4 regions of the Macrococcus armenti genome follow, and region 4 is predicted to be linked to each of the others. Evidence: riboswitches for the same ligand, from Rfam matches in the RefSeq annotation. Region 4 holds a riboswitch; each other region holds the start of a gene.
What was found. A riboswitch is a leader RNA that binds a small molecule or an ion and turns the genes downstream of it on or off. The one in region 4 is predicted to bind thiamine pyrophosphate.
Positions count from the first base shown of each region.

Region 1: it holds a riboswitch for thiamine pyrophosphate, as region 4 does, so the genes downstream of both, LAU42_RS05130 (ABC transporter substrate-binding protein) here and LAU42_RS00655 (thiamine phosphate synthase) in region 4, are expected to answer to the same signal.
Region 2: it holds a riboswitch for thiamine pyrophosphate, as region 4 does, so the genes downstream of both, tenA (thiaminase II) here and LAU42_RS00655 (thiamine phosphate synthase) in region 4, are expected to answer to the same signal.
Region 3: it holds a riboswitch for thiamine pyrophosphate, as region 4 does, so the genes downstream of both, thiC (phosphomethylpyrimidine synthase ThiC) here and LAU42_RS00655 (thiamine phosphate synthase) in region 4, are expected to answer to the same signal.

Region 1 is NZ_CP083608.1:992,320-995,536, forward strand. It holds gene LAU42_RS05120 (2-oxoacid:acceptor oxidoreductase subunit alpha) at 1-425, shown strand, start outside; gene LAU42_RS05125 (2-oxoacid:ferredoxin oxidoreductase subunit beta) at 426-1,289, shown strand; TPP riboswitch at 1,368-1,466, shown strand; gene LAU42_RS05130 (ABC transporter substrate-binding protein) at 1,501-2,502, shown strand; gene LAU42_RS05135 (thiamine-binding protein) at 2,502-2,789, shown strand; gene LAU42_RS05140 (ABC transporter permease) at 2,825-3,217, shown strand, end outside.
Region 2 is NZ_CP083608.1:1,933,684-1,936,900, forward strand. It holds gene thiD (bifunctional hydroxymethylpyrimidine kinase/phosphomethylpyrimidine kinase) at 1-613, opposite strand, end outside; gene tenA (thiaminase II) at 613-1,281, opposite strand; TPP riboswitch at 1,343-1,438, opposite strand; gene LAU42_RS11870 (LysM peptidoglycan-binding domain-containing protein) at 1,523-2,374, opposite strand; gene LAU42_RS11875 (LysM peptidoglycan-binding domain-containing protein) at 2,543-3,217, opposite strand, start outside.
Region 3 is NZ_CP083608.1:331,117-334,333, forward strand. It holds gene nadA (quinolinate synthase NadA) at 1-796, shown strand, start outside; gene LAU42_RS01870 (hypothetical protein) at 865-1,275, shown strand; TPP riboswitch at 1,328-1,428, shown strand; gene thiC (phosphomethylpyrimidine synthase ThiC) at 1,492-3,207, shown strand.
Region 4 is NZ_CP083608.1:125,546-128,762, reverse strand. It holds gene LAU42_RS00665 (ATP-binding cassette domain-containing protein) at 1-598, shown strand, start outside; gene LAU42_RS00660 (hypothetical protein) at 627-1,103, opposite strand; TPP riboswitch at 1,196-1,294, shown strand; gene LAU42_RS00655 (thiamine phosphate synthase) at 1,406-1,990, shown strand; gene LAU42_RS00650 (NAD(P)/FAD-dependent oxidoreductase) at 1,960-3,069, shown strand; gene thiS (sulfur carrier protein ThiS) at 3,053-3,217, shown strand, end outside.

The sequences.
Region 1 (3,217 bases), 870 kb from region 4:
CGAGCGAATCACCTGTGAATCGTGCTAAGCAAATGGAAAAACGCATGCGCAAACTGGAAAAATTAAAGATAAATGAACCAGTCGTTTATCATAAACATCATGATATATCTGATGTATTAGTTATCGGATATATTTCAACGTACGGTGCAATAGATGAAGCAATCAGCAGAGTGGACGGTAAAGTGAATCAGCTCCATATAAAACAGCTCCATCCATTCCCTGCTGAAGAAGTACAAAATGCAATCGATAATGCGAAGAAAGTTATTGTTGTAGAGCATAACTTTAATGGACAGCTCGGACAAATTATTAAGATGAATACACATCATCAAGGTAAGCTGATTCAAATGAGTAAATATGATGGCACACCATATTTACCACATGAAATTGAAGCGAAAATCAATGCAACTTTAAAGGAGTTAATATAGATGGCAACATTTAAAGATTTCAGAAATAATGTGAAACCGAACTGGTGTCCTGGATGTGGAGACTTCTCAGTACAAGCTGCGATTCAAAAAGCATGTGCAAATATTGGCCTTGAGCCAGAACAACTTGCATTAATTACAGGTATCGGTTGTTCAGGACGTTTATCAGGATATGTGAATTCATACGGCGTCCATTCTATTCATGGACGTGCATTACCAATGGCACAAGGTGTGAAGATGGCAAATCAGGAGTTGACAGTAATCGCTTCTGGTGGTGATGGAGACGGATTTGCGATTGGAATGGGACATACAATTCATGCACTGCGTCGTAATATCGATATCACATACATCGTTATGGACAATCAAATTTATGGCTTAACGAAAGGTCAGACATCACCGAGCTCTGCACATGGGTTCGTAACAAAAACAACGCCTAAAGGGTCAATCGAAAAACACGTTTCACCACTTGAACTTGCATTAGCGAGTGGGGCAACATTTGTTGCGCAAAGTTTCTCAAGTGATATTAAAGATTTAACTGCGATTATCGAAGCGGCAGTCAATCATAAAGGGTTTTCATTCGTAAATGTATTCTCACCATGTGTGACGTACAATAAAGTGAATACGTACGATTGGTTTAAAGAAAACTTAACGAAATTATCAGATATTGATGGATATGATTATAAAAATAAACAACTTGCTATGAATACTGTACATGAGCATAATGGACTTGTAACAGGTATTGTGTATCAGGATACAGAAGCACCGACATACGAGTCACAAATCGAAGGATATAGTGACAACTTAACGAAGGCAGATTTAAACATTAAGCAGGAAGAATTTGATGCATTAATGGCGCAATTTAAATAAAACTTAATAATATAGTATAAATGGTGTACATTCATTAATATAAAACTGTTATACTGAGTTAGAACAAAATAAATTAACTATAAACACTAGGGGAGTTACTCTGAGAATGGATCCGTCCTAAACCCTTATATACCTGATCTGGGTGAAACCAGCGTAGGGAAGTGCCAATCGACACAACCTGCAGTCAGGTTGTGTTTTTTTGGAGGCTAATATGAATCAAAAGTTATTATTAAGTACAAGTTGTGTTATTTTACTGGCAGGTTGTGGCGATAAAGCTGCAGATAAAGGTAAAGACTCAAAAAATGAAAAAGTAACTATCATGCTGGATTGGACGCCGAATACGAATCATACAGGATTATATGTGGCACAGAAGAAAGGTTACTTTAAAAAACAAGGGCTTGACGTTGAAATTAAGACTCCTGGTGAAGTTACGGCAGATCAGTTAATCGCAGCAAACAAGAAGGATGTTCAGTTTGGGATTAGCGCTCAGGAAACTGTAACACAATCACGTTCAGAAGGTATACCCGTTAAATCTATCGGTGCAATAATTCAGCACAATACGAGTGGATTTATGAGCTTAAAAGAGAAAAATATTAAGACACCAAAAGATTATGCAGGTAAAACTTATGGCGGTTGGGGTGCGCCGATTGAAAAACCTATGATAGATGCTGTTATGAAAAAAGACGGTGCTTCTGTAAACGATACGAAAATTATTAATATGGGCAATACAGATTTCTTTACGGCTTCAAAGAAAAATATTGATTTCGCGTGGGTTTATTACGGATGGACTGGTATTGAAGCAAAAACACGTAATATAGATGTAAACATGCAGTATTTAATTGATTATGATAAAAACCTTGATTACTATACGCCAGTTGTAATTGCAAACGAGCAATATTTAAAGTCTAATAAAGAAACTGCTAAGAAATTTATGACTGCACTTAAAGAAGGATATGAATATTCAATTAAACATGATAAAGAAAGTGCAGATATATTAATGGAAGCTGCTCCTGAACTTAAAAAGCAGGAAAAATTAGTCTATGAGTCGCAAAAGTATTTATCGCCTAAATATCAGGATGATGCGAAGTACTGGGGCTATCAGCAAGAACGCATCTGGAAAAATTTCGGTCAATTTATGAAAGATAATAAAGTTATCACGAAAGATTTTGTAGCAAAAGATGCTTTTACAAATGAATTTGTGGAGGAAAAATAATGGCAGATACGATTATGAGTATACAAATTATCCCGAAAACACCAAACGGTGAAGATGTTATTCCATATGTTGATCGAGCAATACAAGTAATAGATGATTCAAACCTTAAATATTATGTAAGTCCACTTGAAACAAGTATAGAAGGGGATATGAGTGAATTGTTATCATTGATTGAAAAGATGAATAAGGCGATGCGAGAAATGGGTTGTGCATCCATTATTTCTCAAGTGAAGTTTTATCATGCTGAACATGTATCAATGGATTCACTTGTTCAGAAATATAGATGATTAAGTATATAAAATTTCTTATATTTTTTATAAGTTTGCTCATAACATGGGAAGTTCTTGTACGTATATTGCATGTTGATGAATATACTTTACCGGCACCTAGTGCAATTTTTATTAGCTTCTTTAATGATTTCAGTACATATCATGTTCATTTATATCCGACGATGCAGCTCGTTATTTTAGGAATGATATGTTCTGTAATATGCGGTGTTTTTGTCGCTGTACTATTACGTTTAGTGCCGGTGTTAAACGATTATATTTACCCACTGCTTATAATGAGTCAGAATGTACCGGTCATTGTTATTGCGCCATTACTTGTCATTTGGTTTGGGTTTGGCATTTTGCCAAAGTTAATTGTGATTACTCTCGTATGTTTCTTTCCGATTACTGTAAGCTTACTTGAAGGATTTAATGAAACAGATAAAGAT
Region 2 (3,217 bases), 400 kb from region 4:
GTGTATGTTTCGTATCATAACGTTCTCCCGGCAAAGTGCACAGTCCAGACTTCGTGAATAAGTAGTCCGTTGCATCCCCTTTTAAATGTCCCCCTTTAATTAATACGCTTTGTGCACCAATTTCATTAATAAATATTTTCCCGGCACGTTCTATTTCATCGATTGTTTCGACCTTCATATTTATAATCGTCTCAAGTTCCGGTATGTTAGGTGTAACAACTGTAGCAAGATCCAGCAACTTCGTACGAACGGCATTCTGGCCATGCTCATCAAGTAATAAATCTCCGCTTTTTGCAATCATAACAGGATCTATTACATAAGGAATGTTATGACGTTCAATATATGGTCTTACAACGTCCATTACTTCACTCGTTGCAAGCATGCCCGTTTTTACAGCGTTTGGTACGATGTCAGAATATACACTCTCCAATTGTGCATGAATTACGTCTACCGGTTGATTAAATACTTGCTGAACGCCTAAAGTGTTTTGTGCAACAAGGCTTGTAACGACGCTCATACCATATACACTACGCGATTGAAATACTTTAAGGTCAACTGTTGTTCCTGCACCACCTGTAGGATCTGTACCTGCGATTGATAATGCTGTTCTCATTAATATTCCTCCCAAGTTTCAATATTATATGACATATTAAAAAAGCGTTTTTCATGTATACAACTTTCAACAAAGTTCTTTCTTAATATTTCTAACTCATCATCTGAAGCCGTCTGACTGAACGCATTCACCCATCTATCAAGGTGTCCGATAAGTTCGTCCATATTTACGCAATAAAATTCAACCCATGGCTTAAGCGGATTATTTGTTAAGTCATTTCGCGCTCTTATTTTCAATGCTAATTGCTGATATACATATGGACATGGTGCCATCGCACAAATCGTAAAGCTCGCATCACTGTAACGATATGCATTGTAATACATATGTTTAATATAATGATCACTTGATGGATACCACTCACCTTCCTTAATCAACGATTTATAATCTACACCAGCATAGTTTGCCAACGTATAATGCGCATCAATTTCACCATTCATAACAAAATCAATTTGTTCGAGTAAAAACTTTATTCCTTCTCTATCATTTAATTTAGGAATGAGTAAACTATATATTTTCGCAAATTCATTTAAATATAAACTATCTGCCTTTAAGTAGTGACATACAGCGTCTTTCTTCAAGTCACCTTTAATAATCCCCTGAATAAAAGGATCATTATAAATCGATTCGATAATTGGTTCTACTTCTTTCTTTAACTCTTCTGTAAACATATAATTCCTCCTCAAAATAAAAAACCTATCTCCGTATAGGAAATAGGTTAAATACACATAATGGTACTTAGCACAACTTTCCTACGCCGGCATTATCCGGATCAGGTAAAGGGTTTGACAGACGTCATCTCAGCACGAAGCACCCCTAGTGTGTATCATTTACTTATAGTTTAACTAAGTTAATAAATTAATGCAAAAAAGAGCTTTAAAGTGAATTTCACTTTAAAGCTCTGAATATAAATTATAATCTTGCTCCACATGCTGGCCATGGTTGTGCACCACGAGAGTTATATAAGATTTGAGCACGTTTTGTTTGCTCTGCTGCAGATGCTTGGTGTGGATATCCTGAACCACCAACACTTTGCCATGTTTGTAAATCAAATTGGTACATACCGTAGAAGCCATTGCCTGTATTGATAGAAGCATTTCCACCTGATTCACATTGTGCTAATGCTGACCAGTTTAAACCATTGTTAACGCGAGGCGCTGGTGCAGCCTGAGTTTTTGTATATGTGACTTGTTGCTTAGGTGCACTATATACTGTTTGTTGAACAGGTGCTTGATAAGTTGATTGTGCTACTTGATTTTTAACTGGCGCTTCGTATGTCGTTTTTGAAACTGCTGGTTGAACAGGCGCTTTGTATGTTGATTGTGCTACTGGATTTACTGGTGCTTGTTGAACATTGTTTGAAACAGGCGTTCCAACTGAACCATTAATCTTTAATGTGTCTCCAGCAATGATTAAATCTGATTGTAAACCATTCCATGCTTTAAGCTGTGCTACTGTTACACTATATTGAGATGCAATTTTACCTAATGTATCTCCAGGCACGATAACGTATGTTGCATCACTATTGTTTGATGATTTGTTTGTATCATTTGTTTCATTAATATTTAATACTTGATCAGCAATGATTAAATCTGACTTTAAGTTGTTTTCAAGCTTTAACGCTTGAACTGAAGTATTAAATTCGTTAGAGATTTTCCATAATGAATCTCCACTTTTTACTTTATATTGAGCTGCATCAGCTTGAGTCGCTGCGAATGTTCCACCTACTGCAAATACTGTTGTCACCGCTAATAATTTTTTCATTTTGGAATGTCCTCCTAGAGTTTATATGCGTTTTGAATAACTATACTATATCAAATTAAAATATTTCATAGGTTACAGTTATATAAAGAATTAAGTGTTATGTTACACTCATGTTACAATTCTACAAAATAAAATGATTTCGCAATTACACGAAATCATTTTTTATTATTAGTAAGCTGTTGACCATTGAGATGCGCCAGCTGTTTGGTATAATATTCTAGCGCGTTTCCATTGTTCTTCAACTGAAGCGTTTGCTGGGTTTCCAGTTCCACCTACTGATGCCCATGTTGATGGTGAGAATTGGAATAATCCGTAGTAACCTGCTGGGTTAACAGCACTTGGATTACCGCCTGATTCGCGTTGTGCGATAACACGTAAGTGTGCATCCATCGATGAATTACCAGCTGGTGCTGCTGCTTGTTGTACTGGTGCTTGTTGTACCGGCGCTTGTTGTACCGGCGCTTGTTGATGTGCAGCTGTTTGTTGTACTACTGGTTGAGCAGGTGCTGCTTGCTGTACTTGTTGTACTGGCGCTTGTTGTACTTGTGTATGTTCAGTTGCTTGTTCAGGCGCTTGTACTACTGGTGCTGCTTTAGCTGCTACTGGTTGTACTGAAACTGGTGTTTGTGCTGCTGTTTGAGTAACAACTTGTTTTTCCTCTTTATCAACGATAATCATTTTACCGGCTTTAAGATCTTTATTTGATTTAATTTTATTCCATTTCTTTAAATCTGCTACTTTAGTATCAAATTTCTTAGCGATTTTTTCTAAAGTATCACCATTTTGTACTTCGTATTTCCCTTTAACTAATACTTCTAATTTTTGATTTGGGAAAATAATATC
Region 3 (3,217 bases), 210 kb from region 4:
GGATATGAGAGCAGGATGTTCGATGGCTGATATGGCGAATATTAATCAGGTTGAGCGTTGTGATGACTTCCTGCAATCCACATACGGAATTGACTGTCTACCGCTGACGTATGTTAATTCGACTGCACACATTAAAGCGTTTGTCGGCAAGAAAGGTGGCAGCTGTCTGACGAGTGGTAATGCGCATAAAGTAGTAAAACATGCACTAGAACAGAACAAAGTCATCCTATTTTTGCCGGACCAGCATCTTGGTAGAAATACGGCCTACGATCTTGGTGTTCCGTTAGAAACAATGGCGATATATGATCCGATTTCTGAAACACTAGAATTTGAAGGAGAAGTACAGGATATTCGTATCGTGTTATGGAAAGGACATTGCTCAGTACACGAAAAGTTTACGATCGAGAATATTAAAAATGTGAGACAGCAACATCCAGGTATGCGTATTATTGTACATCCAGAATGTACATTTGATGTTGTACAGGCAAGCGATGACTCAGGAAGTACAAGAAAGATTTTAGAAGTGATTACATCAGCACCAGCAGGGACGAAATGGGCAATCGGAACTGAGATGAACCTTGTAAATCGTATTATTAAAGATAATCCGGATAAAGAGATAATTTCTCTTAATCCGTTTATGTGTGCATGTTTAACAATGAATCGAATTGATTTACCACATTTAGTATGGTGTCTGGATAACATTGTTGAACACCGATTTGACAATCAGATTGTAGTTGATAAAGAAACTACGACATATGCATTAAGAGCCCTCAATCAGATGCTTATTTTACAATAATCTATATTTTTGTGAAATGCTGAATTATTGCGTATAATTGATGTAATTCAATTGATGGAGGAATTACTATGAATAAATGGATTAAAAGAAGTTTAGTAGTAGGTGTGGTTGGTGTAGGTGTTTATCAATCGGCTAAATATGTCAAAAATAACGAATATATTAAAGAACGTTTAGGCGATTTGAAGAATATTAAGGAATATAATGACTTACGTATCGCGATTATGGAAATTATTGAAGCGTTTAATAATCCAGCGTCGAGACCTGAGTCTCATATTGCAGATGATGTAAGTGCAGCACAAGATGCGCATTCTAATACACATAATTCAGAAGAACCATTAATTGCCGATGCAGTTAAGCGTGTATTGGATACGAAAGTTGTAGAAAACTTATTAGGCGATAAAGCCGATATTGATTTAATGAAATCTTTAGTTGATGAATCAAGAGATGTTGAAAAGCTGATCCGTGGATGGTTTAATTAGTGTTTGATAACAGAAACAATTAGTGGTATGGTTTATATATACAACTGAATAAGACGATTGCTAGGGGAGCTCTTATGAGCTGAGAAAGGAATATCCTTGACTCTTTGAACCTGTTTGGTTAGTACCAGCGTAGGGAAGCGAGCGTGTATATTAATGATGTTTTTTTGTCGTGAATTTTCACCTCCTAGTAATGAATATAACTAGGGGGTTTTTATTATGGTTAATTTGAAGAAGTCGTTTCCAGCAAGTAAGAGAATCTTTAAATCAGGTATCGGTGATGATGCGGATATTCAAGTGCCATTTCGCGAAATATCACTCACGGATACGGTAACTGAAATGGGTACAACAGAGAATGCACCGGTAGTTGTATATGATACAGGTGGCGTTTATCACGATGATACATATGAAATTGATGTGGAACGTGGAATTCCTAAGCTTCGCGAGAAATGGATCGATGACAGGGCAGATGTTGAACGCTATACAGGACGTAAAGTATTAGCAGTCGATAATGGTTTTAAAGACATTAATCATACTAAGTTTGTAGAAACGCCATTTAAGTATGAACCGAAACGTGCGCGACAAAGTAAAAACGTCACTCAGATGCATTATGCAAAGCAAGGTATTATTACGAAAGAAATGAAGTTTGTTGCAATTCGTGAGAACGTAGATCCTGAGTTTGTGCGCAGTGAAATTGCACGAGGACGCGCAATTATTCCAAACAATATTAATCATCCGGAATCTGAGCCGATGATCATCGGTAAAAATTTCAAAGTGAAAGTAAACGCGAATATCGGTAACTCAGCAGTTAGTTCATCGATTGAAGATGAGATAGAGAAGATGGTATGGGCAACGCACTGGGGTGCCGATACGATAATGGATTTATCTACAGGTAAAAATATTCACGCGACTCGTGAATACATTATTCGTAATTCTCCGGTACCTGTCGGAACAGTGCCCATTTATCAGGCGCTGGAAAAAGTAGATGGTATCGCTGAAGACTTAACGTGGGAAGTATACAGAGATACATTAATTGAACAGGCAGAGCAAGGTGTCGATTACTTTACGATTCATGCAGGCGTATTGTTACGATACGTGCCAATGACTGTAAATCGTCTGACAGGTATCGTCTCACGTGGAGGGTCAATTATGGCGCAATGGTGTTTAGCACACCATGAAGAGAGTTTCTTATATACGCACTTTGAAGAGATTTGCGAAATTTTAAAGACATATGACATCGCAATCTCACTCGGTGATGGACTAAGGCCTGGTTCAATATATGATGCCAATGACGAGAGTCAGATTGCTGAGTTAAAAACACTTGGTGAATTGACTAAGATAGCATGGGAGCATGACGTACAAGTGATGATTGAAGGACCGGGTCACGTACCACTTCATAAAATTAAAGAAAATCAGGAACTTGCAGACTTCTACTGTAATGAAGCACCTTTTTATACATTAGGACCGCTGACAACAGATATTGCACCAGCTTATGACCATATAACATCAGCGATCGGTGCTGCTAATATCGGTTCATACGGCACAGCAATGCTCTGCTATGTAACCCCGAAAGAGCATTTAGGGTTACCAAATAAAGATGACGTCCGTACAGGTGTTGTAACGTATAAGATTGCAGCACATGCAGCAGACTTAGCGAAAGGGTTGCCAGGTGCGGATGAACGTGACAATGCAATTAGTAAAGCACGCTTTGAATTCAGATGGGTAGATCAGTTTAATTTATCGTTAGACCCGGAACGCGCAAAAGAATACCACGATGAAACATTACCTGCAGAGGCTGCGAAAGTAGCACATTTCTGTAGTATGTGCGGGCCGAAGTTCTGCTCAATGCGTATTTCACATGATTTACGTAAAGATAAAGGCATGCAGGAGATGGCAGATAAGTTTAAAGCGCAAGGCAGTAAAATATACTCATAGAATTTCCTGT
Region 4 (3,217 bases):
ATTAAAAGATGTAACTCTCTCTATTAATAAAGGAGACCATATATTACTAAGAGGGGCTTCAGGTAGTGGAAAATCAACAATCTTTAAACTATTACTCTCATTCGAAAAACCTGAACGTGGCAAAATTTTATTTAATAATATTGATTCGAATTTGTTTCAAACGTCTACTATAGCAGATGATATACACTATTTTGAACAAGAGCCTTTCATATTTAATGAATCTATATTGTTTAACATAACTTTAGGAGATGATTTTGAAAAACACCATATAAATCAGGTTATAGAAATGTGCAAATTAGATACGCTCATTCAAACACATGGTTTAAGCTATTCTGTAGGTTCAGATGGAAAGTTTTTATCAGGTGGTCAAAAAATGAGAATCGCTTTAGCGAGAATTTTAGTACGGAATCCTAAATTTGTATTATTAGATGAATTCTCTGCTGGTCTTGATTCAGAAAATACAATTTTCATAAGAGATATACTACATACAAATATCGAAACGGTGATTGAAATTACGCATGATAAAGATTTAAATTATAATTACTATAATAAAATTTTTAAAATTGAAGCGTGTAGCGTTACAACTTCAACACCTTAAAAAAAGTAAGGCGGCTGATTCAGCCGCCTTACTTCTTCACTAACGCTAATGCACATTCCCCAAGAAATGTTTTCGATACAGTTACACCTTCATCTGTTTCATTAAACCTTATATACCCGGCAGTTTCATAATCTTTAAGGTACTGCATCAAATGTTCTTCCGTCATCTCAGCATACTCATGCGCCATTAAGTTTTTCAATCTATCAAACGTGAGCGATACATCTTTATATATTTCAATTGTATACATTACATATTTAAAGATATGCACTTCTTTCTGTGCAATTTCATTCTCCATATCGAGCGATTCCTGTTCATCAATCTCCCTTAATATTTCTTCAGATGTCATTCGATCTTCTTGTAGTTTAAGCATTCTTTCCTGATTTATATGTTCTTCGTTTATCTCTTCTACATTTTCTTTTTGTGTTTCAATTTGTTGCTGTTCATTCATTTGTTCATGTATCTCAGCATGTTCATCAAGCAAAGCCGACAATTCTTGTTCATTCATTTTGTAAATCCCCTTCCTCAATCTTTATTTTATCATTTTAATTTCAAAGTTTGAATTATCAATCATTCAGTGCTATTCTTAATTCATAATTAAATATTTGCTAGGGGTGCTCTTATAGCTGAGAAGACAACGTCTGACTCTCATAACCTGATTTGGATAATTCCAACGTAGGGAAGCAATCGTTATGTATATTGTTATATATTTAAATGTATTTTTATATACTTATTTATATATTTTATTTTGATCATTGATGACGACCACCCGTAGTTTATTTTACGGGTGGTCTTTTTTTGGAGGCGCTTATGATTTATATGATGACACCGTTTGTATCCCCAAATCACAGTGTGTTGCAATCGATTATTGATGTTGAGGCATCCATCGATGGTGTGATATTGCGATTAGATGCGAATGATGATGTAATTGATGAATTTATTAATGTGTTGAAGCAGTCGATAGATGTTTCTAAGATTATAGTGCATAATGCACCGCATCTGCTGGATAAACATCAGCTGAAGCGTATTCACTTTAAGGAACGTATTGATGATGCGCTGTTATTTAAACGTCAGCATCCTGAAATCAGTGTCGGTATGAGTGCACATAGCATTCAAAGTGTTCGTCGTATTAACGGTATACTTGATTATTGTATATTTGGTCACGTCTTTCCTACAACGTCAAAGCAAGGTTTACCACCTCAGCGTGAATCTGTAATTCAGGAAGTATTGAATTACGACATTCCTGTCATTGCAATCGGTGGTATTGATGAAAATACGATACACGATCTTAACATTAAGTTCAGTGGTTTCAGTGGTATTCGTTTGTTTCAGCATAAGGCAGTACTTGAGCATGTTATAAAGGAGTGGTTATTACGAAATTCGACGTCCTCATAATTGGTGGTGGCATTATCGGTCAGAGTATCGGCTATCATTTGAAAAAAGAAGATATAACAGTCGGCATTATTGATGACTATAATGGATGCCGTGCAACACATGCAGCTGGTGGTATGCTTGGCGCTCAAAATGAATTTTATGATGATTCACCGTTGTTTCAATTATGTATAGAAGGTCAGTATATGATGAAGGACTTTGCCGATGAGCTCTTCAGGCTTGGTCATGGTATAGATTACTGCCAGAACGGTCTATTAAAGATTGCATCTCATGATGGCGCTAATGATATAAGACAGCAATATGATTTCCTGAGTTCACAGTCTACTACAACGAAATTATACGAAGATAGTTTACACAAATTCGCAAATGGCCATATTCGAAATCATGATTTAGCGATGTGGATTCCAACAGATGGTCAGGTCAATGCAGTGAAGTATCACACAGCATTAAAGCAATTGAATGATGATATTACTTTTATAGATGACCGTGTTATACATGTTGAATCACTTCATACGAATGAATTTATCGTAACAACAAATCGCGGTACATATCACTGCGGGCGACTTGTTGTTGCTGCTGGTATGTATTCAGGAACGATACTCAAATCTTTGAATGTCGATTTTCATATGCACGGTGTTAAAGGCGAGGTCATGACGATTTACCACCCTACGCTATGCATGAAGGAAACGTTATTCCAGACAAACGGACATTATATTGTTCCGAAAGCAGAAGACTTGTATCTTGTTGGTGCTACGACATCGATGAATCAAGAAAACATCGTACATGAAGAAGGGCTTACCTGGCTCAAATCAATGACTTATAACTTATTACCTGAACTGATGAATGGTGAAATTAAAGAATCGAGATGCGGATTTCGACCAGATAGTGCGCTACACCGCCCCGTCATTGATGAAGTTCAGGACGGTGTGTTTGTTGCAACCGGCCATTATCGTAATGGTATTCTCCTTTCCAAAATAACTGGCGAACTCGTACATAAACTTATGTTTGATAAAAATAATCCGCTTGCAATTAAGTATCAAAATAAATTTAAATTGGAGGATTCACGTGAAACTATTTGTTAATGATGAAGTTTATGAAACAGAAACAACGATGCTTGTACCCTTTCTGGAATCATTAAATATTGATTTAAAGCGCGCAGTAGTTGTAATTGATGATATGCCGATTCAAAAAGATAAATGGCATGAAACAGAAATTAAACCAGAACAGAGA